Linked DNA regions of Candidatus Ruthia magnifica str. Cm (Calyptogena magnifica). The protein of the gene in region 2 purifies or fractionates together with the protein of the main gene of each other region. This does not show direct contact. Links are inferred from orthologs where the notes say so. Each region holds a gene or a part of one and is shown on either strand. Other genes may lie near its edges.

Evidence for each region.
Region 1: the proteins of RMAG_RS01090 (region 2) and RMAG_RS00490 purify together in Escherichia coli (affinity purification with mass spectrometry, with the first as the bait; 2 studies listed by BioGRID). This does not show direct contact. The link is inferred for Candidatus Ruthia magnifica str. Cm (Calyptogena magnifica) from one-to-one orthologs.

The regions. Positions count from the first base shown.
Region 1 is NC_008610.1:102,142-119,442, reverse strand. What follows is about bases 11,104-13,825. They hold RMAG_RS00490 (FKBP-type peptidyl-prolyl cis-trans isomerase), read right to left. Parts: upstream 12,857-13,825; coding sequence 12,350-12,856; downstream 11,104-12,349. Other genes in these bases: aprA (adenylyl-sulfate reductase subunit alpha), read right to left, coding at 13,283-13,825; RMAG_RS00485 (hypothetical protein), read right to left, coding at 12,862-13,212; RMAG_RS00495 (hypothetical protein), read right to left, coding at 11,988-12,347; RMAG_RS00500 (sodium-translocating pyrophosphatase), read left to right, coding at 11,104-11,885. Also shown: leuB (3-isopropylmalate dehydrogenase), read right to left, coding at 1-586; RMAG_RS00540 (peroxiredoxin), read right to left, coding at 842-1,441; cysS (cysteine--tRNA ligase), read left to right, coding at 1,571-2,959; RMAG_RS05950 (HAD-IA family hydrolase), read left to right, coding at 3,391-3,633; RMAG_RS00525 (hypothetical protein), read left to right, coding at 5,253-5,501; RMAG_RS00520 (hypothetical protein), read right to left, coding at 6,016-6,204; RMAG_RS00515 (6-phosphofructokinase), read left to right, coding at 7,293-8,537; adk (adenylate kinase), read left to right, coding at 8,608-9,258; more of RMAG_RS00500, read left to right, coding at 9,885-11,103; more of aprA, read right to left, coding at 13,826-15,166; aprB (adenylyl-sulfate reductase subunit beta), read right to left, coding at 15,166-15,645; RMAG_RS00470 (hypothetical protein), read right to left, coding at 15,677-16,546; sat (sulfate adenylyltransferase), read right to left, coding at 16,743-17,301. UniProt on the Escherichia coli protein: Folding helper with both chaperone and peptidyl-prolyl cis-trans isomerase (PPIase) activities. Chaperone activity prevents aggregation of unfolded or partially folded proteins and promotes their correct folding.
Region 2 is NC_008610.1:220,683-233,360, forward strand. Bases 4,220-7,169 are described here. They hold RMAG_RS01090 (DsbC family protein), read right to left. Parts: upstream 6,083-7,169; coding sequence 5,357-6,082; downstream 4,220-5,356. Other genes in these bases: rsmB (16S rRNA (cytosine(967)-C(5))-methyltransferase RsmB), read right to left, coding at 4,220-5,367; RMAG_RS01095 (leucyl aminopeptidase), read left to right, coding at 6,168-7,169. Outside these bases: ribosome rescue GTPase HflX, read left to right, coding at 1-561; lon (endopeptidase La), read left to right, coding at 525-2,861; more of rsmB, read right to left, coding at 4,102-4,219; more of RMAG_RS01095, read left to right, coding at 7,170-7,589; RMAG_RS05780 (hypothetical protein), read right to left, coding at 8,251-8,418; RMAG_RS01105 (DUF302 domain-containing protein), read right to left, coding at 8,727-9,347; RMAG_RS01110 (CBS domain-containing protein), read right to left, coding at 9,449-9,853; RMAG_RS01115 (P-II family nitrogen regulator), read right to left, coding at 9,853-10,203; RMAG_RS01120 (DUF1538 domain-containing protein), read right to left, coding at 10,212-10,952; RMAG_RS01125 (DUF1538 domain-containing protein), read right to left, coding at 10,949-11,680; pabC (aminodeoxychorismate lyase), read left to right, coding at 11,807-12,667. UniProt on the Escherichia coli protein: Acts as a disulfide isomerase, interacting with incorrectly folded proteins to correct non-native disulfide bonds.

The DNA.
Region 1 (17,301 bases), 120 kb from region 2 along the record:
CTTCTAACACATTTGCTTTATCTATCGAGCAAACACGCTTATTACGCAGTTGTGCAATTTTAAAAGCTGAGCGTCCAATACGTCTGATTTCTAACTCATAATAAGCAGCTGTATTAAACCCATATTTTTGCCCATCACGGATTTCAACGCCTCGTGGTTTACCAAAATAAATGCCCGCAACCAGCTCACGAACAATCATTAAATCAAGCCCTGACACCACTTCCTCTTTTAACGTAGAAACGTTAACAAGTTGGGGATATAAAATCGCAGGACGTAAATTAGAAAACAAATCCATTTCTGCACGTAGCTCTAACAAGCCTCGTTCTGGTCGCAAATCACGCTCTAAAAACTCCCATTGATAGCCACCTACAGCGCCTAATAAAATAGAATCGCACTGACGTGCAGCATCCAGTGTAGCTTGTGGCAAAGGAGAACCGGTTTCATCATAAGCATTGCCACCAACTAGACCATGTTCAAGCATCATGCCAAGATTAAAATCTGCATTCAAACAATCAATCACTTTAAGTGCTTGCGTTGTAATTTCTTGGCCAATACCATCGCCTGGCAATATTAATACTTTTAACATTTTTCTTACCTTATACATCGGCGTTAAAAAAGTTATTTTACTAGATTTCAACCATTTACTCACTAGTCTAACAATCCAGCCCAATCCTCAGAAATACCCTTCCATTTTGTATCTAGTTCAATCCACTCTTTTGGACGCTTAAATATTCATCGTACACCAAAAATCGAACACAATACACCTATATTTTTTCATTTTTATTACCTATTTTCCCTATAATAATCCATAAAAAAGGAGCTTAAATCCCATTTAATTTAATTACAATTCATCGGCATGTTTTGACAAATAATCAGACACACCTGCAGGTGTGTCTTTCATACCTTCGTCACCTTTATTCCAACCCGCAGGACAAACTTCACCATGCTCAGTATGGAAATCAAGCGCATCAACCATACGCAACATTTCATCAATATTTCTGCCTAATGGTAAATCGTTCACTACTTGATGACGTACCTCAAAATTCTCATCAATTAAGAACGATGCACGAAGTGCAATACCTGCTGGATGTACAATACCATAAGCCTCCATAATAGAATGGTCAGTATCAGCCACTAACGGAAAATCAATAACACCCAAACCACCATCTGCTGGTGCAGTGTTGCGCCATGCGTTATGCGTAAATTGTGAATCTACTGAAACACCAATCACTTCAACACCTTTGTCATTAAACTGCATCATTCTGTGGTGACATGCCAGAATCTCTGAAGGACAGACAAAAGTAAAATCTAGTGGATAAAAGAACAACACAATTTTCTTACCTTTAAGATTAGAAAGTTGAAAATTATCAACAATCGAACCATCCGCTAAAACGGCAGCAGCCGTAAAATCTGGAGCTTGTTGTGTAACTAAAACGCTCATGTATTTCTCCTGTATATAATTAAATATCTTGATTATACAGCTACTTTATACTGATAAATTATATAAAAAGCAAGAGCTTTGTTATTAACAAGACAAAATCGTACAGATACTCACGTAAAATAGCGTTTTATGCTAAAAATTTACAATACATTAAGTAAACAAAAGGAAGTTTTTCGTCCAATTAATGCTGATAAAGTGGGTATATACGTTTGTGGAATGACGGTTTATGATTATTGCCATATGGGTCATGCACGAATTTTGGTAATATTTGATGTCATCATTCGCCATCTTAGACGATATTTTCCAAATGTTGAATATGTACGTAATATTACTGACATTGATGACAAAATTATCAAACGCGCTATTGAAAATAAAGAAGATATATATGCATTGACTAATCGTTTTATTGATGCCATGCACGAAGATGAGCGTGCTCTTGGAGTGTTACCACCTGATGTTGAACCACGCGCAACTAATGCAATGAAGCAAATATTTTATATGATAAAGTCACTGATTGAAAAAGGCTTTGCTTATCAAGCTCATAATGGTGATGTCTATTATTCAGTACGCCATTTTAAAAATTATGGAAAACTTTCAAGGAAAAATATTGATAAACTTGAAGCGGGCGCTCGAATTGAGATAGAAAGTGCCAAAAAAAACCCGCTAGATTTTGTTCTTTGGAAAATGTCTAAACCCAACGAACCAAGCTGGGACTCCCCTTGGGGACAAGGCCGTCCTGGTTGGCATATTGAATGCTCTGCCATGTCCACGCATCACTTAGGCAATCATTTTGACATTCATGGCGGTGGTATGGATTTATCCTTTCCACATCATGAAAACGAGATCGCTCAATCTGAAGGTGCGAATAATTGCACTTTTGTTAATACTTGGATGCACATAGGTTTTGTCAATATTGATGATGAAAAAATGAGCAAATCATTGAATAATTTTTTTACCATTCGTAGCATATTAGAAAGCTATAATTGCGAAACCTTGCGTTATTTCATCATGAGTTCTCATTATCGCAGTCCACTTAATTTTTCAGATGATAATCTTAATAAAGCCAAGTCGTCATTATCTCGTTTATACACTGCCATTCGTGGTCTAAATACTTCTAGCACGGTAACTGAGAAAGTGCCTATGTATTTTGACTATTCAGTACGATTTAATGAAGCGCTTGATAATGACTTTAACACACCCATCGCTTTAAGCATTTTATTTGAACTGGCAAAAACAGTCAATTTACAACGCAAAAAGGACGTTGATCAAGCCAATGCTTTAGCACAATTATTAAAAAAACTCGGTGATTATATTGGCATTTTGCAAATGGACGCAGATAAATTCTTAAAACAAGGTATTTCTTTATCGAATAGCGAGGTTGATGTAAAAATTACTAGCAGAAATGAAGCCAGAGCCGATAAAAATTTTGCACTAAGTGATCAAATTAGAGACAAGTTAGCCGAGCTTGGCATTGTACTAGAGGATAATGCTAATGACACTACTTGGCGTAGAAAATAACATTGACTGGTCTTTAATAGATACCATTTTATTAGACATGGACGGTATACTTTACTAGACTTGCATTTTGATTTACATTTTTGAATGGAATATAATGCCCTTGATCTTTGCCAATAAGCACAACCTGACACACCAACAATCAAAAGATAAAATCTATCCTATTCTTCGAGCGTAAGAGGGAAGGCTACATTGGTATTGTTTGGATTATTGGTAAAAAGTGTTCAAACTGGATATCGCCAAACTCAAAGAAAATATGGCTCATTTAATCCAAATACACCCGTTTGTACTAGACTTTTTAGAATAAGCAAAACAACATAAAAAGCGTATTTATTTAGTCACTAACGCTCATATAAAAACCATTCAATTAAAAATTCTGGTCACTAATTTTATCACAGTATTTTAATGCCATTATTTCATCACATAACTATAACGTGGTTAAAGAAGAACAAGATTTTTGGCACCAACTAAACAAAACGATTCATTTGAACAAACAAAAAAGTATCTTTTTTGACGATTCTTTTTCTGTACTAAGTGCCGCCAAACAATACGGCATTGATACCATCATTGCCATTAACAAACCCAGTTCTAAAATGAGTATGAAATCAATAGAGGGTTTATTAACATCGAAACTTTCGAACAAACGTTACCCATTAAGACACATTTATAAAAGATAAACACGCGGCTTTATTCATCTAAAAATTGTTAAACAAATGAATCAATGTAATATTATCATCCATGCTGGTGATATTATTGATGCACAAACCTTTTAAACACTCAAGCACAGGTAAAAATTAATTGTTATTTAGGGTAATAATATTTAAATTTAGTAAAAAATTAAGCCTATTTAAATGCAAAAATTATCATTTATGGACAACACCAATAAACAAGCCATCGATTAAGAAAAACCTTGGATTATCAATCTAGACTCTTCTTGGAAAATGCATAATCATGGCAGTGTCAAACACTTCATTCTTGAAGTTAGTCACTCTCAAGAATGAAAAGTCACCCCTTTTATATGTTTGCTTAAGTAACAATGCTAATAAACCCCTCTATTGACTTAATATTTTGTTAAAGCTATTATTCAATGTGCTTATGGGTTTATGTTAAATAGTCCTTAGTAGTTAAGATTTACACGCTTGATACCAGTAAAGCTAATTTCAAAGGTGGTTGATATTATCATCTAAAAAGCAAGTGCAAGTTCAGCAAAATTTGTAACTGTATTAGATACAGGTAAAATTTACCCTTAGTTTTTGCTTGAATGACTTAATGAGCATCTTTCAAGCCTCACCACTAATTGACAATACAACTAACACTAAAGAAGAACAAACCAAAGTACTTTAATACCACTCAGTCTTGGAAGGACTAACTACATGGATAAATCAAGCAAATTTTATTAGATGAACCTACCCACCATAGATATAGAAAATTTAACAATGATAGAGGTTACGATTACTTGCATAAACTAATTCCGATTTAGACGGTTATGGTACGCTCAATGCCAATGATGCCTTCTCATTAGACAACACTGGACAACTTGATACTGATAGAATGTAGATAATAATATTGATACAGATGCTGGTGGTGTATTTTATACTACTGACTAAAACCCCAAACCAATCCTTAACTTACACTAATTTTCACCTCAGAAGTATCGGTCTAAGCAACCGAAGACCAGTTACAGATATCAAATTATCTTTACTGATAACGATAAAATAGACGATACAACCGTTTTTTAGCTAACACTAAATGAGAGTACAAAACAACTAAGTGACACGCCAACCAATAGCAACACTGGTATTAATAATGGTAAAAATGCCGATATTGAATAATCCTTTGTCATTACAGTTATCAACATCGATGATACGCCAGTAACTTACCAAAAATTAGAATATTTCAATAATCATTAGGAAAATAGTATGCCAATTACCTTTAGCGTAGTAAATATTGACGCCACTTATGATGATAACGATACGCTAATTTGGACACTTATCTTTAATGCTACAAAAATGGTACAGCTTTAGTCAGTAGAAACACCACACCAAGTACTAATTACAATGGTAATTTCGAGGCTCATATAAATGATGGCAACGACGGTAATGACACAATTGCTATTAATATTACCATTGAGTTTGTAAATAATACACCCACCATTACTTGCAGCTCGAGTCAAGTACAACGGCTAATGATATCGAGAGTGATAGTTTAAACTTCAGTATTCAATATAAACCCAGTTGGTCAGCTTTTAATACTGCAACTGGTACATTAAATGGCACACCAATAGAAAGTAATATTGGTGGAGGTTTTAACCATAGTATCAGATTTATTAACAGGTATTACTTGGCAAACACCATTACCATGCCCAATACTTTTTTATCAAGTGATGTGGTTGGTTAATACCAACTTCATAGCCATTAAAGTTGCAGTGAATACTAATGATGGTCATCTTATCACTTTAGAAACAAGTGTTAAAAACTTAGAGGATAATGGCGGCATTGTAACAAATTTTGACAATATTAACAATGCACTCACCAGATTATGGTAGTTGCAAATACTTTAGAAAATAGTAATGGCTCTGGTGGTGATTCAGCCCCAGCAGATAATATAGCAGACAACTAAATCATTAGTATTGACTCTAGTGCTGACTTTTTACAACAAGCCATTGAATAGTACTCTTGCATGGCAAGGTTATTATTGAAATCTCTGACATCTATACTGACAATATCTATCTACGTAAAAGTCTCACCATTCAAGGCAAACCCATAATGATCTAAATGTAACTGGATTTAGCAGTGTAACAAACGAAAGTTATAACTTCAACGTAACTAGTCTAGTTAGCTACAAAAATAATTCGACAAATACATTTACGCAACCATTGAGGTTAACGATAGAGCATTAATTTTATAAAATTTAATCATTAACACGACCCCGTTATCATACTCAAAAGGTTACTAATAGAGGTTATTTAAAAGACATCGTTCTGAATGGCCGCAATTATGACATTTTAATTTTTAATAATTCAATCATTACGTTAAAGGATACCAATGTATTACTGATGGTTATGTTTTAAATAATTGTAAAGCAACGATTTGTGGCTCAAGCATTGTTACCAGTGCTAATTCCAATATGATTTTAAAATCAGATAATACGCTAAATATCACCCAAAATGATACTAACAATTCTACTAAAGACTCTAATTTAATTGTGTTTGGCAATACCTCAGTATCTTTACAAGGCAAAAACAACACGATCAATATTAATAAGCAAAAATTGAGGTTTATGCAGGCTCTTCTATGAATTTAAGCGGTATTGATGCTAATGCAATTTTAGTTATCTCAAAAAAATTGAAGTCAGTTGTTCGTCATTTAAAATCGATATTTGGAATGATAACACGTCCATCAGTGTCGTAATTTAATCGTCAGAAGGAGAAATTGGGTAAATTCGAGCTAGCAACGTAGTTATTAGTGGTGACTCGTAAGGACTTACAATTGTTATTTATGTTGAAAATAGCAATAATGCTTATCGAAGTATATGTCCATAACTAATTAATAAATTTAGCATATAAGATTAACTAATTTACAAAAAATACCATTAAAGAAACTACCGGAAAACAATTTAACCATCAAGCAACAGTTAAACTATTTAGCTAAAAAATAGATGATAACCTTAAAAAGGGTGATATTAATTTATTACTAGAATTTAGAGAAACTACACATTTAACGTGTAAAGTAATACGCTTTTATAAAACAATTGGGTGCTTAAAAAATCGACATTATTATCCTAGACCCACATCAAATACCAAATGTCATTTAACAACAAGTGCTTAAAATAGGGGTAGAATTATGAGTGATTCAAATGATAAAATTAACCAAATTATGTTTTTTTTAACAAAGAGGATTTGCTGGTAAAAAGCCTAGTTGTAGGCTTATTCTCTCAAGAAAATTTAAATACTAAGTGATAAAAAAATACCTTACAAGCGCCTGAAGGCATGGATAGATTTAGAATCTTTTATGTTTAAATTTTCATACTGAGGGTACGTTTATGGATAAATTATTACTAATTTTCCTCAAGTAATCTGGCGAAATCCAAAAAACTGCAATTGATAATTTACATCGATTAGAGCTATTAATACTGACAATTGGATAGATACGTAACCATTGCGTAATAAATTGGTACACGAATATGTAGATAATACCACACAATTACTTATCCACTTGTTTCTAAATAAAGAATTTTTTTGAATTAAGTCAAAGTTTTACAAACCTTAAACATATTTAAGAAAATTGTTAGTTTATAAAGTATAATCATTAGTTTTTTATTGTAGGAAACATTTTTTATGAAAAATGCTTTTTATGCACAATCAGGTGGTGTAACTGCTGTAATTAATGCATCAGCTTGTGGCGTGATTGAAACAGTACGTAAACATCCAGATAAAATCGGCACGATATATGCAGGTCAAAATGGTATTATTGGCGCGTTAACTGAAAATTTAATTGATACTTCTAAAGAATCTAATGCTGATATTAAAGCCTTAAAACATACCCCTTCTGGTGGCTTTGGCTCTTGTCGTTATAAGATGAAATCTTTAGAGACAAACAAAGCTGAATACGAAAGATTGATCGAAGTCTTTAAAGAATATGATGTTGGTTATTTCTTTTACAATGGCGGTGGTGATTCAGCAGATACTTGCTTAAAGGTATCTCAATTATCTAAATCAATGGGCTACCCAATTCAGGCGATTCATGTGCCTAAAACAGTGGATAATGATTTGCCAATTACAGATAATTGCCCTGGCTTTGGCTCGGTTGCTAAATATATTGCTGTTTCTATTATGGAAGCCAGTTTTGACGTCGCCTCAATGGCAGCAACTTCAACTAAAATTTTTGTCCTTGAAGTCATGGGTCGTCATGCGGGTTGGATTGCAGCAGCAGGGGGATTGGTTGATAATTCAATTCCTGTGGTGATTTTATTCCCAGAAGTTGATTTTGATGAAAAGAAATTTTTAGCTAAAGTTAACAAAAACGTCAAAGAATTTAATTACTGCACAATCGTTGTATCCGAAGGTGCAAAATGGCCAGATGGCTGTTTCCTGGCAGAACAAGGCACTCATGATGACTTTGGTAATGCACAACTTGGTGGTGCAGCACCTGTTGTTGCTAATTTAATCAAAGATACCTTGGGTTATAAATACCACTGGGCAGTTGCAGATTACTTGCAACGTGCTGCTCGTCACTTAGCCTCAAAATCCGATGTTGAACAAGCTTATGCATTAGGTGTAGCAGCTGTTAACATGGCACTTGAAGGTAAAAATTCAGTCATGCCTACCATTATTCGAACTTCAAATAATCCCTACACTTGGGAGATTGGCTCAGGTGAGTTAAAAGATGTCGCTAACGTTGAAAAAATGATGCCCATGAATTACATTTCTAACGATGGTTTTGGTATTACTGACGCTTGCCGTGAATATTTACAACCACTTATCGAAGGTGAAGACTATCCACCATACAAAAATGGCTTGCCTGATTATGTGGTGATGAAAAAAATAATGACGGATAAAAAATTACCCACATTCGAAATTTAGGTATTACTACAAGGAGCCAAGGTCTCTTTTTTAACAAAAAAATATTAAATAAAACAGACAAGGAGAAAAAATGAACATAATTTTATTAGGCCCTCCGGGCGCAGGCAAAGGCACTCAAGCAACTAACATTTGTCAAAAGTATTCAATCCCCCAAATATCAACTGGCGATATGCTGCGTGAAGCTGTTAAAGCAGACACACCATTAGGCATTGAAGCCAAAAAAGTTATGGATGTAGGTGGTTTAATTTCTGATGATATTATTATCGGTTTGGTTAAAGAAAGAATCCAGGAAAATGATTGTAAAAATGGCTTTTTATTTGATGGCTTTCCACGCACAATCGTTCAAGCAGAAGCTTTGAAAACGGATGGTGTTAAAATTGACTTTGTGGTTGAAATTCAAGTTCCATATGAAGATATTATTGCCCGCATGTCTGGTCGTCGTGCTCACTTAACATCAGGTCGCACTTATCACATTGTCTATAATCCACCCAAGGTTGAAGGCATTGATGATATTACTGGCGAAGAACTAATACAACGTACGGACGATGCTGAAGATACGGTGCGTGCACGTCTAAACATCTATCATAAGCAAACCAAACCATTGGTTGATTATTATCAATCTTGGATGAATAAAAATAGTGATGCCCCTAAATATGGCGCAGTTGTTGGCGTAGGCACTCTTGACGAAGTTAGAGATCGTGTTTACGCACAACTAAATTAAGCAATTTAATCTCTTTGAATAAATTTAGTACAAGAGAAATTAACATTCCCTTTCGTCCCATTCTTTTAGATGTGTCATAGGAAATAAAACCTAACAATTTTTTTAAACTCGCCTGAAAATCTTCAAGATTTAACTCAAAATAACGGCTATTAAGCAAACAATAAAGAAAAGAATATTCATTTTTGGAAAGAGTATAATTAATTATTGCAGTTTTTATCCAAATGTTAAGAAGAAACTCTAATGTTCCAGTCATTTGTTGCTAGTAAACCCACATTTAAGCAGCCTACTTATCGCAATGATGAAAATAGACTCATTGTTACCATTTTTACAAAATTCAATTGGTAACAACTTTTAACCGTCGTAATTAACCATATCCAAGACGTTTTAAGCTTATGAAAGCCAACCACTCCCTCATTAAAAAACTACTTAAACTTAGATCTCGCTTAATTGAAATAGATTTAGGTCATGGTATTAAAACCAAATATTGGAACAAGAACTAGCACTCAATAATTGACATAAACCGATTCTATTAAATTATTAGATTATCCCCTTACTATACAGGCAATTATTAACTATAATCAATCCTGAAGAAAATTTGCACACAACCAAAAGGAGAAAATAAAATAATGGATACAATTCTTATCCTTGCCATTTCGGCATCAATTATCGCTGTTTTATACGGTCTATTTACAATTATTTGGATTAACAAACAACCTGCAGGTAGTGACAAAATGAAAGAAATTTCAGATGCAATTACACAAGGTGCAAATGCTTACCTAAATCGTCAATATTCAACCATTGCCATAGTAGGTGTTGTTTTGCTTATCATCATTACTTACTTTTTAGGCGTTACCATTGGTCTTGGATTTTTAGTTGGTGCAGTATTGTCAGGTGTAACAGGCTACATCGGCATGAACGTATCAGTTAAATCTAATTCTCGCACAGCGCAAGCAGCCAATAACGGCATGAATACTGCTTTTCAAGTTGCTTTTAAAGGTGGCGCTGTTACAGGTATGTTGGTTGTTGGTTTGGCACTATTGGGTGTTTCTGGTTACTACGCCGGTATGATTGAATATGGTGTTGCACAAAAAGACGCATTGCACGCTCTTATTGGTCTTGCATTTGGCGGCTCACTCATTTCAATTTTCGCACGTTTAGGTGGTGGCATATTCACTAAAGGTGCTGATGTTGGTGCTGACATTGTTGGTAAAGTTGAAGCTGGAATTCCAGAAGACGATCCGCGCAATCCTGCAGTTATAGCTGACAACGTTGGTGACAACGTTGGTGATTGTGCAGGCATGGCTGCTGACTTATTTGAAACTTACGCGGTGACTATTGTTGCAACTATGATGCTTGCAGGCGTTCTAGGCTTGGGCGATAATGCTATTTTGTATCCACTGGCTTTAGGTGCAGCTTCAATTATTACCTCTATTGTAGGTACTTTTTTTGTTAAAGTCTCCGATAATGGTTCTATCATGGGCGCTCTATATAAAGGCTTAATCGCCTCAGCAGGCATGGCTGCGATTGCTTTTTATTTTATCACCAATCACATGAATATGGAAATAAATTTATTCTACGCATCACTCATTGGTTTAGTGCTAACAGCTGTTATGGTTGTGATAACAGAATATTACACATCAACTGAATATAGCCCTGTGCAACATGTTGCCGAAGCATCACTCACAGGTGATGGTACTAACGTTATTGCCGGTATTGGCTTGAGTATGAAATCTACCTCCCTTCCTGTACTTGCAGTATGCTCAAGTATTTGGGGTGCGTATGAACTGGGTGGCTTATACGCCATTGCAATTGCAGCAACGGCTATGCTATCAATGACAGGTGTTATTGTCGCACTTGATGCTTACGGCCCAATTACGGACAATGCAGGTGGTATCGCGGAAATGGCCGAACTTCCAGAAAAAATTCGTAAAATTACTGATCCTCTAGATGCCGTTGGCAACACCACTAAGGCGGTAACCAAAGGTTATGCAATTGCTTCTGCCGGCTTAGCGACATTGGTATTGTTTGCTGACTTTACTAATGAATTACGTACTATTGAGCAATTCAAAGATATTGCATTTGACTTATCTAACCATAAAGTAATCATTGGTTTATTCTTAGGTGGTTTAGTGCCTTATTTATTTGGTGCAATGGCAATGGAGGCTGTTGGTCGTGCTGCAGGCGATATTGTCAATGAAGTTCGTCGTCAATTTAGAGAAATTCCAGATATTATGAATTACACACAAAAACCTGATTATTCTAAAGCGGTTGATATGCTGACCAAATCTGCCATTAAAGAAATGATATTACCTTCTATTCTACCAATTGCATTTCCAGTTATCGTTGGCTTGCTATTAGGCGCTGAAGCACTAGGCGGGTTACTAATCGGTTCTATCGTAACGGGTATTTTTGTTGCAATCTCAATGACCACGGGTGGTGGCGCATGGGACAACGCTAAAAAATATATCGAAGACGGTCACTTTGGTGGTAAAGGCTCAGATACTCATAAAGCTGCTGTTACTGGTGATACAGTGGGCGACCCATACAAAGATACAGCAGGTCCTGCTATTAATCCATTAATTAAGATTATTAACATTGTTGCAATTATGATTATTCCTTTTCTGTAACAATCAATTGATCCATTAAAATTGAGAATGATTGATTCTTTTTCTACGTCTGAAGCAATATAAATAACCAAAAGGGAAATCCATTATACTTTTTTATAAGCATTATTTTTGAATATGTAAACCTAAATCTTTGATATTTTTACTTAGCATAAAATCCGCTTGTACTTTTAATAATTTATTCGCACATTCGTACAAATCGTTATATTCAGGAACGCCAGTGTCAAAACGCTGATCAGTCAAATAATAAAAGAAACTTTTGTAGGAAAATACACCAATTTTTAAAATAATAAAAGTTGAGTTTTCATCTTCCCAAACAACCGCTGGGGTAAACGTTGATTCGTCTTCACCTTCTTTGGTAATTTCAATATTAGCTAAATTAGCCTCAATTTTCTCTTTTCTCCAACGACGATCAACCGCACTTTGAATGGTCTTTATTTCTAATTCTGTAAAGTCAATACTCATAATTAATGCACTGTTAATAATTGTTCTATATCTGATTGCTTCTCTATCATGCCGCCCGCTTCTATTTCTTCATCCGTTGCATCACGCACTAAAAGAATTTCAAGCAAAAACTTAACTTCACGGCCACAAAGCAGATTATTACCATCAATGGTGACTGTTTTATCATCTACCTTAGTTACTAAAAATTCCTTAGAGTCTCCCTTGGAATTTTCCATAACAACTTTGGCACCGATTTTTTGATATTCTAGTGGAACGTTTTCAATTTTATCAATAAAAACTAAAGTTTCGTCACGAGATCCATAGATTTTTTCTACATCAATGTTAACTTCAAGGATATCGCCTTGCTTTCTGCCTTCTAGCTCAGAAATAACTTGTTTACCTAGTGTATCATTAACACCGTGCACATAGCCGACTGGATACTCAATTTCTGAAAAGACATTGCCTGTTTTTTTATCAATAACTTTATAGATAAGCTCAACATATTTAGCTTCTTGAATAACATTATTCACAACTTTTAAAAAATTGTTGTGCCAAAAATCTTAACCACATCATCTTCATAACCAAGTACAAGCCTTCCTAAGTATTCACCTTCTTTTTTAGAGTGAGTTTGCTTATACAATACAGTCACATACTGACCACGACGGATCATACCCAAATATCCTGCATTTTTCTCAAGACCCTTAGTTAGTTCACTACGAGCAAATTGTTTTCCCATTTCAATTTCATTGGCACCACGCAAAAAATCCTCTGAAAAATGACGACTAAAAGCGCCGTAATTACTATTATTAGAATATTTAACTAAGTCATCCCACATTGGGCTCGCAATTGCTAAAATCTCCTCATCTGTTTTATCAATAATATTCATTTATCCACCAATACTCCAATAAAACGTTTTTTCTTAAAATATACAATAGATAAAAATTTAAACTAAATCTCTATTTTTCATCTTTTTCACCAACTAAATGGTAACAAGGCGCCTTCTCTAATGTATATTTACCAGTAACACGATCACGATGAGACACTGTCAATACATGCCAGTTTTTATCATCTAATTTCATAGCGTCACCACGATAATAGTAACCAGGCCAGCGAGTTTCTTTACGGAACAAGGTATGCTGAGTCACACATTCAGAAGTGCGATGGCGGTGTCTTAACTCCCACCCACGCATCAACTGATGAAAATCTTCTGCACCAATGTGCTCTAAATCTTCTTCTAAAATAGCTAATTTCTTCAAGCCTATATTAAGCAATTTGTCGTTAGTTACATAAGAAACAGTAACACCACCACAATATTCATCCATAAGCTTTTGCAAACGTTGTAATCCACTCATTGGCAAAATGTAACTTGGCGATACTGTGCCAGCAACAATTTCATTACGACCAATTGTATAATTTTCTAAAGGTTTAAAGATTTGTTCTTTACGCTCAGCAATTTGCTTGTCAGATACTCTAATCCCTTCTGCTTTACCGTCATCAATGTACTTACAAGCCGCTTTAGCGGCCAAACGACCCTCGGTAAATGAGCCTGATGAGAATGCATGTGGCGTACCACCAACAGTATCACCTGCACCAAACAAACCGTCTACTGTTGTCATACGATTATAACCCCAAAAATATTCATCAGGAGAGACGTCCTCAGGACCTGAACACCATGCACCGCAACCAGTGGCATGTGAGCCCATTACATATGGCTCAGACGTTGTTAATTCAGGATTTTCGTATTTAGGATCAACGTCTGTTGCCGCCCAGAGTACTGCTTGACCAACCGTCATACCTAAGAAGTTTTCCCAACCAACTTCTTCTAAATGAGGGTCTTGAAATGCCTCCATTGTTACCATGTGAATTGGACCACGACCAGCATTTACCTCACTGATAAATGCATGATTACGCAAACAAGTTGGAATTGGCTTATGAGACAAATGCTGACCCTCTGTATCTAGATATTCTTTACCTACCATTTTCGATAGTGCTGGGAACCATTTAGATTCATACTCGTCACCATAGCCATTTTGAGTATAGGTTTTAAGATGTAAGAAATATGCGCCAACAGGGCCATAACCATCTTTAAACCTAGCAAGAACGATACGGTTCTCCATTTGTGTCATCTTCGCACCAGCTTCAATTAGTAAGCCATATGCAGACCCAGAAGACCATGGCGCATACCATACACGACCCATACCTTCGCCCACTGAACGAGGCTTAAAGATATTAGACGCACCACCAGCACCAACAATAGTAGTCTTAGACTTAAATACATGATAATTACCAGTACGAACGTTAAAACCAACAGCGCCAGCAATACGATTTTCTTGTGCGTCATCCATTAGCAAATGGGTAACCATAATACGGTTGTAAACTTTATCAACTTGCTTAGTTGCAGCTTCAGCAACAATAGGCTTATATGATTCACCGTGAATCATAATCTGCCAACGACCTTCACGCATGTAAGCACCAATGTCTTCTCTTTTAGGATCCTTCATCAATGGAAGGCCCCATTCTTCAAACTTATGCACTGCAGAGTCAACATGGCGAGCCATGTCAAACAGCAAGTCTTCACGAACTATACCCATTAAATCCATACGCGCATAACGCACGTGGTCTTCAGGATTATTCTCACCGAAACGAGTGCCCATATAACAGTTAATCGCGTATAAACCTTGAGCAACAGCACCTGAACGGTTAATATTTGCTTTTTCTGCAATGATAATTTTTTTATTACGACCCCAATATCTAGCCTCATAAGCGGCACCTGTACCACCTAAACCAGCACCAACAACTAAAATATCAATATTGTCTTCTACAATTGTTTTAATACCCATTAGTAGTACACTCCTTCTTTAAATTTCAAACCGTTAGATTCTAACGTATGAATATCACCATCATCCATACGAATATATTTAGGCTCAAATGCCAATAACTGCGAGTTACGCATGTCGTCACTAGGCTCAGGCTCATTTCTAAAATCAGGAATCTTGGTTCCCCATGGTTGAGTCGTAATTGGCGATAAAAAGTTCTTGACACGACCGTCACGAAACTTAACTCTCCATGCAATGGTGCCCTTCTCTTCATCACGAATAACGCGAACGCTGTGTCCTAGTGGTGCAAAATCTGCATAACCACGAACATCAATTGCCTGATGTGGACATGCCTTAACACACGAATAACACTCCCAACACATGTTTGGTTCAATATTATAAGCACGACGATATTTATCATCAATGTGCATAATGTTAGATGGGCAGATATCTACACAATGTCCACAACCATCACAACGAGTCATATATACAAAAGTTGGCATATTTATTTTCCTCTCTTCTTATTTAATTAATTTAGTAGTGCTTAGGCGCTTCACGCTTAATACCAAGACCCATATTCATCGGTGCATCTTTTAGAAGCCCCATAGAATGTCTATTTTGTTGCCATACGTCGTCTCTTGTCTCGTGAGGCAAGTTCTCGTTTGTACCATTAGCTTTGATAATACGCCTATTGTATGCAGCAGCAGGTTTGAAGAACATATGAGAAAATTTAGACCAATATACGCCACCAAATAGAAACGTAGTAGAAAAAAGAACTAAGATAAACCACACACCAATACCACCACCGTAGATATTCCAACCTAGTGCAGTTACTGAAGTTGCCATTAATGATAAACTAAACATATCTCTTTTAAGAATAATTTTTGTCCACGAATAACCTTCTGCTTGGCTATCTACTTTGAAGCCAAACCAATACCAAAATGTACCAATAAATAACATGATTGCGCCAACATTCCATACTTGCGCTAATACCTGAGTTTCTTGTGTACCAAAAATAATGATTGCAGTTGAGGCATTAAAGAAAATGAAACCCCACATAGTTAAAATATGTACAAATCTACGAAGCCCATTGCTAAATTCACCAGCTGTTACAACGTCCACTACAACTGTACTTGCTAATATATTTACTTTATCGCCAGCGCTTAATACCTTAAGTCTGTCTTCTTCTTTGCCCAATGAACATGGCGCATCACCTGCAGCTAAATCTTTGTCAGCCTTTGCCGCTGTATTGAAAAAGTAAGTTGCACTTTTCTTATGTAGCAAATCTAATGCCGTCATAACAACCACTAGGGCAATCATGATGATGACATATATTTGCATGTCTACGTATGAAATACCTTCTACTAATAAACTAGTAATTGGTGTTGAATTGATGTCGATCATTGGTTTCTCTCCTTAAGTTAAATCACTCTCATTCTAAATTTGCCAATTTTCTTCAATTAGCAACCTTACAAATATTTTTTGCCTTAACGCTCGATGAAGTTTCGTCAAAATCCGACTCATTATACTTACATAAAACTTTTGTGACAATCAAAAAATCCTTAATTTCTCAAGATATCTTGATTATAGGAATAATTTATTATTTTGCTGAGTGTCCGTTCAGCTTAATTTCTACTTTATCTTCATCCTTAATACCCGCATAATAAGCTTGTAAAACTTTAGCCACTTCAGGTCGAGAAAAAGTCTCTGGCAAATCTTCACTATCAGAAAGCATCTTACGAACTTTAGTGCCTGAAAGCAGTGCACGATCTTCTGCACTATGAGGACAGGTTTTCATTGAAGACATGCCACCACATTTATGACACCAAAATGTCCAATCAATCTTTAGCGCTTTTGTCATCAGCGCATCATCAGCAATTTCATCAAAGATGTTATGCGCATCAAATGGGCCGTAATAATCATCAATACCAGCATGGTCACGACCAACAATCAGGTGTGAACAACCATAGTTTTGTCTGAATAATGCATGTAATAATGCCTCACGAGGACCTGCATAACGCATGTCTAATGGGTAGCCAGATTGTAGAATAGTATTATCTACAAAATAGTTTTCGATTAATACTGAAATTGCTTCTGAACGCACATTAGCAGGAATATCACCGGCTTTAAGATTACCTAATACTGAGTGAATCATAACG
Region 2 (12,678 bases):
ATTGTTGATACCGTGGGTTTTATTCAAGATTTACCTCATGACCTTGTTGATGCGTTTAAATCTACATTAGAGGAGACTAAATGCGCTAATGTTTTATTGCATATTGTTGACGCAGCTGATGAGTATAATATTGAGAAAATTGCTCAAGTTGAAGATATTATTTTTGAGATTGGTGCAAGTAATATACCAAGTATATTGGTGATGAATAAAATTGATTGTTTAGATAATTTTGTGCCACGCATGGATCGTGATGAAAATGGACATATTCATAGAGTTTGGCTTTCAGCACAAACAGGAAAAGGTATCGATTTTCTTCATCAAGCTCTAGCTGAACAGCTTAGTGGCATGATGACTCGTGCAAAAGTTCACCTGGATGTTGGTAGTGCATATATCCGTAGTAATATTCATGACATTGGACATATCCATCATGAAAAAGTGGATGATTTTGGGGCTTGGGTACTTGAAATCTTTGTTACTAAACACTATCTATCTAAATTACTAAACTTTAAAGGCGTTACATTGCTATGGGAACAGAGCTCACCAACGAACAAATTGATCTAAGTAAAAGTAATATTCCACTATTGCCTTTAAGAGATGTAGTGGTTTTTCCACATACGGTTATTCCATTATTTGTTGGTAGAAAAACCTCTGTTAATGCGATCACTCAAGCAATGGGGGCCAATAAATACATTTTTTTAGTGACCCAAAAAAATGACAAGGTAGAAGAACCTTTGGGCGATGATTTGCATCAAGTGGGCACGTTAGCAACTATTTTACAAATGCTAAAATTGCCCAATGGTACCATCAAAGTTTTGGTTGAAGGAGTCAGACGCGCTAAGATTGAAAAAATTGTACAAGTTGATGGTTTTTCTGAAGTGAGTTTGAGTGAATTTAGTTTAAAGTCAAATGACGATACTGAAATAAAAGCAATGATGCGCCTAGCATTAGACGGTTTTGAAAATTATATTAAGTTAAATAAAAGAGTACCAGAAGAGGCGCTTAAAGTGTTACAAGAGGTTAGCGATGTTGAGCGTTTTAGTGATATTATTATTGCTAATTTGAATCTTAAAGTATCTGAAAAGCAAGCTTTATTAGGTGATGATAATGCTCAAGATAGACTTAATAAAATCTTATCGATCATTCAAGGTGAGATTGATGTGTTAGGCACTGAGAAGAAAATTCAATCACGCGTGCGCAAGCAAATGGAGTCTAATCAGCGTGATTATTATTTGAATGAGCAAATGAAGTCTATTCAAAAAGAATTGGGCCAAGCTGAAGATGAAAATGAAATTGAAGAATTACAAGCCAGTATTTATAAAGCTAAAATGTCAAAAGAGGCTAAGGAAAAAGCACAAAGCGAGCTAAAGAAGCTTTCGCGTATGTCGTCACACTCATCTGATGCTTCTATTATTCGCACTTATATTGAAAACTTATGTGATATGCCATGGAAAAAGAAAACTGTTATTAACAAGGATCTTAATAAGGCGCAAAAAATTCTTGATGATGATCACTATGGCTTGGATAAAGTTAAAGAGCGTATTTTAGAGCATTTAGCAGTACAAACACGTGTCACTCATAATAAGGCTAATATTTTGTGTTTAGTAGGTCCTCCAGGTGTGGGCAAAACATCTTTAGGCGAATCCATTGCTAGAGCGGTTAATCGTAAATACGTTCGTATGGCACTTGGTGGTGTTCGAGATGAGGCAGAAATTCGTGGTCATAGGCGTACTTATATTGGTGCCATGCCAGGATCAATCATACAAAAAATGCAAAAAGCGAAGGTCAAAAACCCACTTTTCTTGTTGGATGAGATTGAAAAAATGGCAAGTGATTATCGTGGTGATCCTTCTTCGGCTATGTTAGAAGTGTTAGACCCAGAACAAAATCATACTTTTAATGATCATTATTTAGAAGTCGATTATGATTTATCACAAGTCATGTTTGTGGCAACTGCCAACTCACTTGATTTACCACAGCCGCTTTTAGATAGAATGGAAATTATTGAATTGTCTGGCTATACTGAAGATGAAAAGGTTGAAATTGCCAAGCGCCATTTAACTAAAAAAGCAATGGATAGCAATGGTATTAAGAATAGTGAAATTAAGTTCCAAGATGGCGCTATTTTAGACATTATTCGTTATTACACACGCGAAGCAGGTGTGCGTGGTTTGAGTAGAACGATTAGTACCATTTGTCGAAAGGTAGTTAAAGAAGTGGTTTTAAAAAAACGTAAAACCAAAGCTAATATTGATGTTAAAAGTTTGGCAAAATATTTAGGTGTTAGGAAATTTCGTTTTGGACTAGCTGAACAAAATAATCAAGTGGGTGAAGTAACAGGGCTTGCTTGGACTTCGGTGGGCGGGGATTTATTAACCATTGAGGCGACAGCTTATAAAGGTAAAGGCAAACTCAACTATACAGGCCAATTAGGTGATGTTATGCAAGAATCAATTCAAGCAGCAAAATCTGTAGTTAGAAGTAGAGCCAAGAAATTTGGTATTGATGAGAATTTTGATGAAAAACTAGATATTCACATTCATGTTCCTGATGGTGCAACGCCAAAAGATGGACCTAGTGCAGGTGCAGCGATGATTACGGCACTAGTATCAGTACTTACGGGTAGAAAAGTTAAATCTGATGTTGCTATGACGGGGGAGATTACACTTCGAGGTGAGGTTACTCCAATTGGCGGGCTGAAGGAAAAAATGTTAGCCGCATTGCGTGGTGGTATTAAAACAGTGATTATCCCTGATAATAACGAGCGTGAATTGTCTGAAGTGCCTGATAAAATCAAAGGAAAACTTAAAGTTATTCAAGTAAAATGGATCGATGAAGTTCTGGATATTGCTTTAGAAAAATAATATTTAATCTATAAAAAGCACTCAATAAGTACCCTTTTAAAACTTAAGGGCGAATGTAAAAATAGTTTTGTTATTGTAACTCCCCATACGAGCCACCAGAGGGTACGGTATTAACCTCCTGTTAGTGTTGTAAACTTGCCTTTTGCACTTAACGCTTTTCATTGTATTGTGATAAGCGCTGCTATGGGTTCAACACGATCAGCGTTTTATTGATTTTGGTTAATATGCTTAAATCAGGGCTGTAGACTAGAATATTAACATTAACATTAACATTGTCAATACCGTAGTGTTTTTGTAAATTAACGACGTTATTTAAAATAATTTTTTGTATTCTAGTATGATCTGTGTTAATTTGAATTACGTATTTCTGATTTGGATGGTTAGCGTTAATAATACAATTATTTTAATTCTGAGTAATATTTTTTTTATTTCTCTCTAGCTCTCTATGGTATAAAAAATACCCATAAATTTCTTTGGTTTTTAAACCACCACTCGTGTGCTCCTAAGTTTTAAAATTCTTAAACTCAGTAACGTTCTTGTATTCACTTTTCTATATTTTTATTTTTCATTGGCGTACAAGTCATTGATATTTTTGATAAATCCGTTTATCTAGATTTAAACACTGAGTACAATCAAATCTCTGTTGATAAAAAAGACAGTAAAACAAATACCAACTCAAAGAAGTTGGTAGTACATTTATGTAACGCTCTACTCTGCAGACTTAGATAATACTAACAAGTTAAACAATAAAATTTCTTCAGGATTAAAAACTCGAGTTATTAAGTTTTTTAATCAGTTTGGTTCTGGTCGTACTGAACATTAGCATTCATGAACTTAGTTCAAAAAAGCTAGACTACAGTATTAAAATTATTCAACCAATCTCTGAGTTAAACGATAATAGTAAAGACTTTAATCTTCTTCCAAGATTAGCTTACTTCTCTCAGATAAAAAAAGACAATCGTTGATAATACTAAAAAGGTCTTATCAGGTTATGACATTCAACTCACTTACACCTGCCTTGAGCAAAAATTAAAGGCGATATTCTTGGTATAGAGGTTGAACCAACTTCCTCTGATTAGTTTTGAATTTTGACAAGAAGATAACAACACCATAAAAATAACAAGTTATGATAAATTAAGCTTTAAATTATCCTTTAATGACAATGAGTAACTTACAAAATTTATCATTGTTGACAAACCTTTTAAAGCTAGTAGAAAAAATGAACTTAGATAAATTTACTTTATGTTAGTTTTATTATTTTGGCGTAATAAAAGCCATCAAAATTATCAGTGGGTAGTTGTTGTCTGCCTACGGTAGTATTAATGCCCCAATCTAGCTCTATTTTGATTTCTTTAGCGTCATAGTGAGTGTTTAAAAAATATTTGATTTGTTGTTCATTTTCAACCTTTAAAATTGAACAAGTAGCATATAGCAGTATGCCACTTGGTTTTAGCATTTGCCATAGGTTTTCAAGAATATTTTTTTGTAGAACAACTAAAGTGGTGATGTCTTTAGGCTTGCGTAGAAGCTTAATGTCAGGGTGACGGCGAATAACTCCTGTGGCTGAACAAGGTGCGTCAAATAAAATTTTATCAAATAGTTGGCTATCCCACCAATCTTGGTTTTGTGCACTACCTAGTATTGTTTGGATATTTGTTATTTTAAGACGTTGTGCATTTTGGCTTATTTTTATGAGTCGCTTATTATCATTATCAAGCGCAATAACTTTGCATTGTGGTGCTAATTCGCACAGATGCGTAGCTTTACCACCTGGTGCGCTGCAAGCATCTAAGATTAAGTCAGTATTTTTTGGATTTAATAGTGGTACAGACAACTGGGCTGATGCATCTTGGACGTAACAAGCTCCTTGTTCAAACTTTACTAAGTTAAATACTGTAGTGGCTTTATCTAACACCAAGGCTTGTGGCGTTATGGCGAGTTTTTGAGACGAGATACCTTCTTGTTGTAGTTGTTGTTGATAATGGTCTAAATTAAGCGAGGTGTGTACGCGAATAGTCATAGGTGCTTGGGTGTTGTTTTGTTTAAAAATTGTTTCAAAATCATTTGGATAGTCGCGCTTAATTTTTTTAACTAACCAGCTTGGGTGCGAGTAATGCACTTGTTGTTGAAGTATTTTTTTATCTCGATCAATTTTCCTAAGTATAGCGTTCACCAAAGCTTTTGCCCAAGGTTTATTGAGCGCATTAACAACATTAACGGTTTCAAAAATACTGGCATGTATAGCAATTTTTGAATAAAGTAATTGATAAGCACCCAAAAGCATCAAACAGTGAACATCAAGGTCTTCTTTTTTAAATGAGTGTTTAAGTCGTTTGGAAACAATATCATTCAGTTGATGATAAAAGCGAATCGTACCAAAAACCAAAGATTTGATTAAGGGTGTGTCATTATCTTTTGGGTAGTTAAAAGCACTGAGCGATTTTTTGTTGATAATGACGGAATAAATCGCCTCTAGTGCAATAAACCTAGTGATATTATTTGCCAATTGTTGCTTTAATTTTTTGTAACAAAATGGCGGGTGTCATATAACCAAGTAAATGCGTACCATCTTCTAAGAAGATGGTAGGTACACCATTTACACCTAGTTGCTTAGAAATTGCTAATTGGTTAGCTACTGGATTATGACAAGTTTTTAAGTTGAGTATAATTTTATTTTTCTTATAATCATCCATCGCTTTGACTGGGTCATCAGCGCACCAAATTCTTTCCATTTTTCCTTGCGCTGCTGGGTGTAAGGATGCAAGTGGCGAAGCGAGATATTTAACAGTAATACCTAAATCATTCATCTGCTTCATACCATTATGAAGTTTTTTACAAAATGGACAGTCAACATCAGTAAATACATGGATAATATATTTTTCATTTTTTGCTGGGTAAATGATTTTGTCGTGATCATCAATTGTGTTAATTAAGGCCTGTTTAATCAATTTAACATTACCATTCATTGGTATAAGTTGTCTAGCGGTAGTGGTTAAATCAACAACATTATTTTGGATTAAATAACGATCATTTTTAGATACTAAAAGAGAATCAATGAGATTACGGAGAGTTATCTCAAAAATATCGCTTAATGGTGTGTTGATAATATATTGTTTGTCAATCGTGCCAAAAAATGGATACAGAGTGTTAATAATTGCGTTTTTGTCTGCAAAAGCATTATTAGAAAATAAGACGGTTGTGATGAATAGTAATTTAAGCATGATGAAATCATTGGCTGAATAAACTTATTAATTTTACCTTTTTGAGTAGAAAAACAGGTATTATATTTTTTAACGAGGTTTTAAGATGAAATTTTCACTGATTAATGAAACAGTTCAATGCTTTGAAGGTGATAGTGTAGTTGTCTTTTGTAATTCTAATACGGTTTTTGATGATAAAAATATTCAAAAATTGATAACACTTAATCATTTCGAGCCTAAATCTGAAAGAGTGCTATTATTGAGCTTGGTTTCTGGTTTTAAATCTAAACAAGTGATTGTTGCTGGTCTTGGCGATACGCCTGTAGATGCTAAAGCCTATGTTAAAACATTGAACACTGTGAGTGTTGTACTTGCTGAAATTAAGGCAAAAAATTTGATGATTCAAAGTGTTAAAATTATAGGTTTTAATGAGTCATGGGTGCATAAAATAACTGCCAAGGTAATGCATAATGCGACTTATAAAGTTCAAAAAATAGGTGATGATAAGCAAGGCAGTGATATTGAGCATATTGCTATTCAATCTACTATGGATAATACTAGTGCCTTAATGCAAGGCCAGGCAATTGCTGATGGTATGTCTTTAACACGCTATTTAGGGGATTTACCACCTAATGTCTGTACACCTAGTTATTTGGCAGATACGGCCATGTCCTTAGCTGAAGAGTTTAACCTTGAATATGAAATCTTGGAAGAAGCGGACATGAATAAACTTGGTATGGGGTCGTTATTATCAGTTTCTAAAGGCTCAATTGAGCCGCCAAAACTCATTAGTTTAAGTTACCAAGGTAATGGCAATGAAAAGCCGATTGTACTAGTGGGCAAAGGCGTTACTTTTGATAGTGGCGGTATTTCGATTAAACCTGGCGCAGGTATGGATGAGATGAAATATGATATGTGTGGTGCAGCTTCTGTATTAGGAACAATGCGTACTATTGCGAAAATTAAGCTAAATATTAATTTGGTTGTTGTGGTTCCAGCAGTTGAGAATATGCCAGCACATAATGCTTCTAAGCCTGGTGATGTTGTTAAGTCTATGTCAGGGCAAACGATTGAAATTTTGAATACAGATGCAGAAGGGCGTCTTATTTTGTGCGATGCACTTACTTATGTTAAGAAATTTAACCCAAACGTGGTGATTGATGTTGCTACGCTTACAGGTGCAGTAATTATTGCACTAGGTAAGCATAATTCTGGGCTTATGAGTAATGACCAAGATTTGGCTAATGATATTATCTGCGCTTCTAAAATTTCACTTGATGGCGTGTGGCAATTACCCATTGAAGATGAGTATGATGAATTGTTGAAATCAAATTTTGCCGATATGGCAAATATTGGTGGGCATGAAGCAAGCTCTATTACTGCCGGTTGTTTTTTATCCAGATTTACCCAAGATTATCGCTGGGCACATTTAGACATTGCTGGTACAGCATGGGTAAGTGGTGAAAAAAAAGGTGCAACAGGCCGTCCAGTATCGCTATTAACGCAATTTATTATGAATCAAGTTTAAGATTATAATATTTATTTTGATAGTAAGGTAAGTAGTTTGCATTATACAATTTGCTGATGATAGCAAGAAAACTCTGGGCATCATAATGTAGGGTGATATTGATGTAAATTCAAGAAGGTGAGGTGGACGTGTTATTGTCGAATGAATCTGAATGGTAAATATTCACCAAAGGTGGTTATTTGGTTTCCTAAATAGTCAACATTTCAACTTTAAGTTGAAAGTAATTGAATTTATTATTAAGTGTCTTTATCTAGCCAAACATCAATATCTTCGGCGCAAATTTCTAAATCACTTTTAGTTTATTGGCATATTGGCAAAGTAGTTATAAGGTTGAGAAGGATTTCTTTAATAGCCTTAATACGATTTATGTTATATTTTTTAGGTGTTGATAATAATTCAATCCATTATATGTTCAATGAGCATACAATGGATTGAATTTTGATTAAAATAAATGCAGCTAAAGTGTGTTAAATAAGTGAATTTTAGTTTAAAATTCATTGACTAATTTATGGTTTTTCCACATTTTTGGGTCAAATTATATATGGGCAATTTGTGGGGAAATGAGTTTACTTTGGTTAGTATCAAGCTATCGATAAATCTTAATATCCGCTTTTCCAAACGTTATTTCATCATTATTTTTGGCAATGATGATACGTTATTTTTATATGGGGATTAAATCACCTAAAAATTGTTTAAAAAATAATTCACCATAGGTTTGAAAAACACCTGCACGTAATTTTGATGGGTCAATTAAATGCTTGTAACCATATTCGTGGACAAAAACCCATGGCTTTAGGTAGATATGTTTGATAAGTTCATTTGTATTCACACCTGCATAGTCTAGGTGAATGTGGGTTAATAGAATATAGTTGATACTTTTACGGCTAATATTTTTTGCATTTAGTGTGGTTAAAAGGTTTGGTATTGAAAGATGGCACCTGTATTAATAAAAGCAATTTATCCATTATTTTCAATTAAATAACTAGCCACAAGGTCTTTACGTGTGTATTGTATCAATCGTAACATTAAAATCTAATTCGTGATGAATGGATTTAATTTTCTGTATGTTTAAATTTTTATTCTGACATAAAAAACCGGTCTAAAAGACGATTTTTGAATATAACGATAGTTTTTTTTCTAAAAATCACCCTCTGCACCACCATTTTGAATAGCAATTATCATTTTTTGAACAGCCAATGCCTTTTTAAGCAAAAAATCTGGTAATGGTGCACCACCGTAAATCATGGCATTCATATCCAATGTATAGATCCATCTTTGCCCTTGCTTGTCTTCAATTAATGCGAGTCTACAAGGTAGGTAGGCTGAAAATGCATCTGAATGGTCAACCATAGTCATAGCTATACGTGGTGAGCAGTATTGATAAATTTTTAAAAATCTTTGTTTTTTACCAGTCTGTAATTCAACCATTTCTGATAAGGGTAACATACCCACAGAACGTATACCTTCAGCAATTGCAATACTCTCCATTGCTTCCTCAACGTCAGAATTTGAAACATCGTCAGCTACTTTTACACGTACAATAGAGGCCATGGCAGTATCACCTGTATCAAGTAAAGTGTTGGTCATTGGCATATAAACTTTTGCCATAGACTCTGGATGTAGTTTTGGTGAAATTATTTCACTAATAATCTTTCCAGTCACACCATCGTATTTGATTTGTAGTGATACGGCATAATAAGTTGTAATGGTGCCGATGATAATTAATAGCCATTTAACTAGATTGACAATTCCACTCATTTCTCTTTCCTGTTGTTAAAATTAAAATAATTCAGCATTCTATCAGGTTAAAATAAAATAGTAAATGTATCACTATATGCTAATTTTCTAATATTTTTTTACTATACAACTCGTAAACCATTAAAAACAATATTGGTTAAACCAACCACGCCAATAATTTTTCCATTATCCAAAACTGGACAACGAGATAAGCTAAAATTTGTCAATAACCTTGCACAATAAAGAATATCCATATCAGGTCGAACTGAGATGACAGGTTTATTCATAATTTCATATACATTGACTCGGTCAAGAGCTCGGTCTTTAGCAATGACTTTAGAGGCAATGTCAGCAATCAGTACTACGCCGTATTCGTCATATTCATGAGATTTATCAACCAAAAGCATTTTAGTTTTTTTATGTTGCATGTTATTAAGTGCATTTTGCACGGTACATTTTGAATCAACAATATCGACTTGTGTCCACATAACATCTTTTACTAGGATTGGTGTTGTATTGTTAGTCATTATATTTTCTTCTCTATAGTGTGTTCTAGTGCATGAATTTGATGCATGACGCCAACAGCATCCTCTACATCGATTTGAAACGCAATCCCTTCTTGTGGACTGGATTCAAAGTGACCTGTATCAGAAATTGTTTCTAGTATACCTCTAGAAAGGTGTTGTTCTACAAGTAGCAATAAGACATCTCTAGGTGTTTCAATGTTGAGCCCTAAAAATGTTTTGTTGTGTTTGAGACCTTCTCCTCGAGCTTGAGAAATAATGGTTGAGCCTGTGGCACCTTTTGTTCTAGCAGCCTCAAGTATTTTGTCAGTTTTGTCAGAATCAACAAAAGCGATAATCAGTTTAAAATGCATAATGTCTCCTATTTTTTATCTTGTTTTAAAAATTTTATAATTTGTACATAAGCCATTACGCTCATAATTGGAAATAGTGAGGCAAAAGCGATTAAACCAAAACCATCAATGAGTGTAGAACGCCCATCAATTGTACTTGCAAGTCCAAGTCCAAGGGCTGCAACCAGTGGTACGGTTACGGTAGATGTGGTGACACCACCAGAATCATAGGCAAGTGCAATAATATTTTTAGGTGCAAAATAGGTTTGTATCAGTACTACAATGTAGCCAGCAATAATAAAATAATGCAATGGCAATCCAGTCACAATGCGAAAACTGCCGATGGCAATACCCACAGCCACACCAATGGCAACTGCAATTCGTAAGGGCCATACTTTAATGAAACCACCAGAGACTTGATTGGCTTTAATAGCAACCGATAGTAAGGATGGCTCAGCAATGGTTGTGGCAAAGCCAATACTAGCTGCAAAGATATAAACCCAATAATAATCACTCCAACTAAGCGCATCACTACCAATAAAATTACTTGATGTAAGCTGATTTGCCATTAATTTTCCTAGAGGGAATAGTACTTTTTCCAATCCAACAATAAATAAAGTGAGCCCAATCCACACCAAAATAAACCCAATAATAATCTTCTTTAAATGAGGTATTTTTTGTTTAAGAATGATGATTTGGAAACCAAGTAATACCATTACAATAGGAGCTACATTCCAAAACATACTGATAAAGTTATCCACTATGCTCATAGCAATATACCAAATAACATTACTGCAATAATGGGTAATAATGAGGCAATGGCAATCATGCCAAATCCATCGGTTAACGGGTTTCTGCCACTAATTGAACTTGTTAAGCCAACACCAAGTGCAGTGAGCAGCGGTACAGTAATGGTACTGGTCGTCACACCACCTGAGTCATAAGCGATGCCAATGATAAAGTCTGGTGCAAAAAACGTAGTGATAATCACCAAAAGATAACCACCAATAATTAAGTATTGTATTGGCCAGCCTTTTAAAATTCTGAACACGCCAATCACCACAGCTAGACCCACAGAGATAGCCACAGTAAAACGTAATGTTTGTGCATAACTATTGAGTTCTGTTTGTGTATTAACAATACCACCCAGATGAGCAACTTTAGCTGCTTCATTAGCCACCGCTATAAGAGCGGGCTCTGTTACTGTGGTGCCAAACCCTAAGGCAAAGGCGAATAAAAGCAACCAAAAAATTGACCCTTTTTTGACAAAACTATAAGCTAGTACTTCACCAATAGGAAACAGTCCTAGCTTGAGTCCATAGACGAATAAAGTTAAACCTAATAAAATAAATCCTGTTCCAATCATAATATCCATTAAGTTGGGAATGCTTTGCTGAAGCACAACAATTTGGAAAAAAGTAATCACACCTATAATGGGTGCTAAATCTTTAACACTATCAATTAGATTGCTAATAAACTGTTGAACAGTTTTTTTCATGAAAGTCTTTGGCTTTGCGTTATTTTTTTGATGAGAGTATTAAGCCAAACGATAAAAATTTATTTTTTAAGTGATTTTTCATATATTAAGATAGTAATTTCATGCGTTGAATTATAATGTCATCTTATGAATAGCACTTTATTAATTAATGGGAAAAAACAAACTAAGCTCAGCGTACTTAATCGTCTTGTACAATTTGGTGATGGTTTGTTTGAAACTTGTTTAATTGAAGATGCTAAATTGTTATTTTGGTCCAAGCATTTTTCAAGGTTGAAAAAAGGTTACGATAAATTAAAAATTTATCCAGTGAGTGAGACTATTTGGCTTAAGGAAATTGCTAAAGCATTTACTATTTCTAAGTTAGACCAAGCTGTGGTTAAAATTATAATTTCTCGTGGTGAAAGCGTAAGGGGTTATGGCTATGAGAAAAATATTAAGCCAACTCGTATTGTGATTGTTTCTCCTGTACCTGATTTACCTTGGCAATATCATTTGGAAGTGTGTGTTAGTGGTTACTCCGGTAATCAATTGTTGTCTGAAATTAAGCATTGTAATCGCTTGGAGCAAGTTTTTGCAAGGTCAGAATTGCAAACGCAAGAGTGTATTATGTTGGATGAAAATGCTCAAGTCATTTCAGTGACTCAAGGTAATATTTTTGCCATCCGCAATCAGGTTATTTTTACACCTAGTTTGACTGATTGTGGTATTGAAGGCACTCGAAGATCAGTGGTTTTTGATTTGGTACAAGTATTAGGCTTGAAGCTTGAAATTTGTTCTTTATCGTTGTCTGAACTACTTGAAGCGGATGAAGTATTTATTACTAATAGTATGATAGGCGTTAAGCCTGTGGATAAAATTAATCAGCAATTATTCAATCATCATCAAATTACAAATCAATTAATTAGTGCTTTTATACGTTCTAAAAATAATCATTTATCATCAGTTTTGCTTAAATCAAAATCGCCTTATTTTTGTATTTTTAGCTAAATACTTATCAA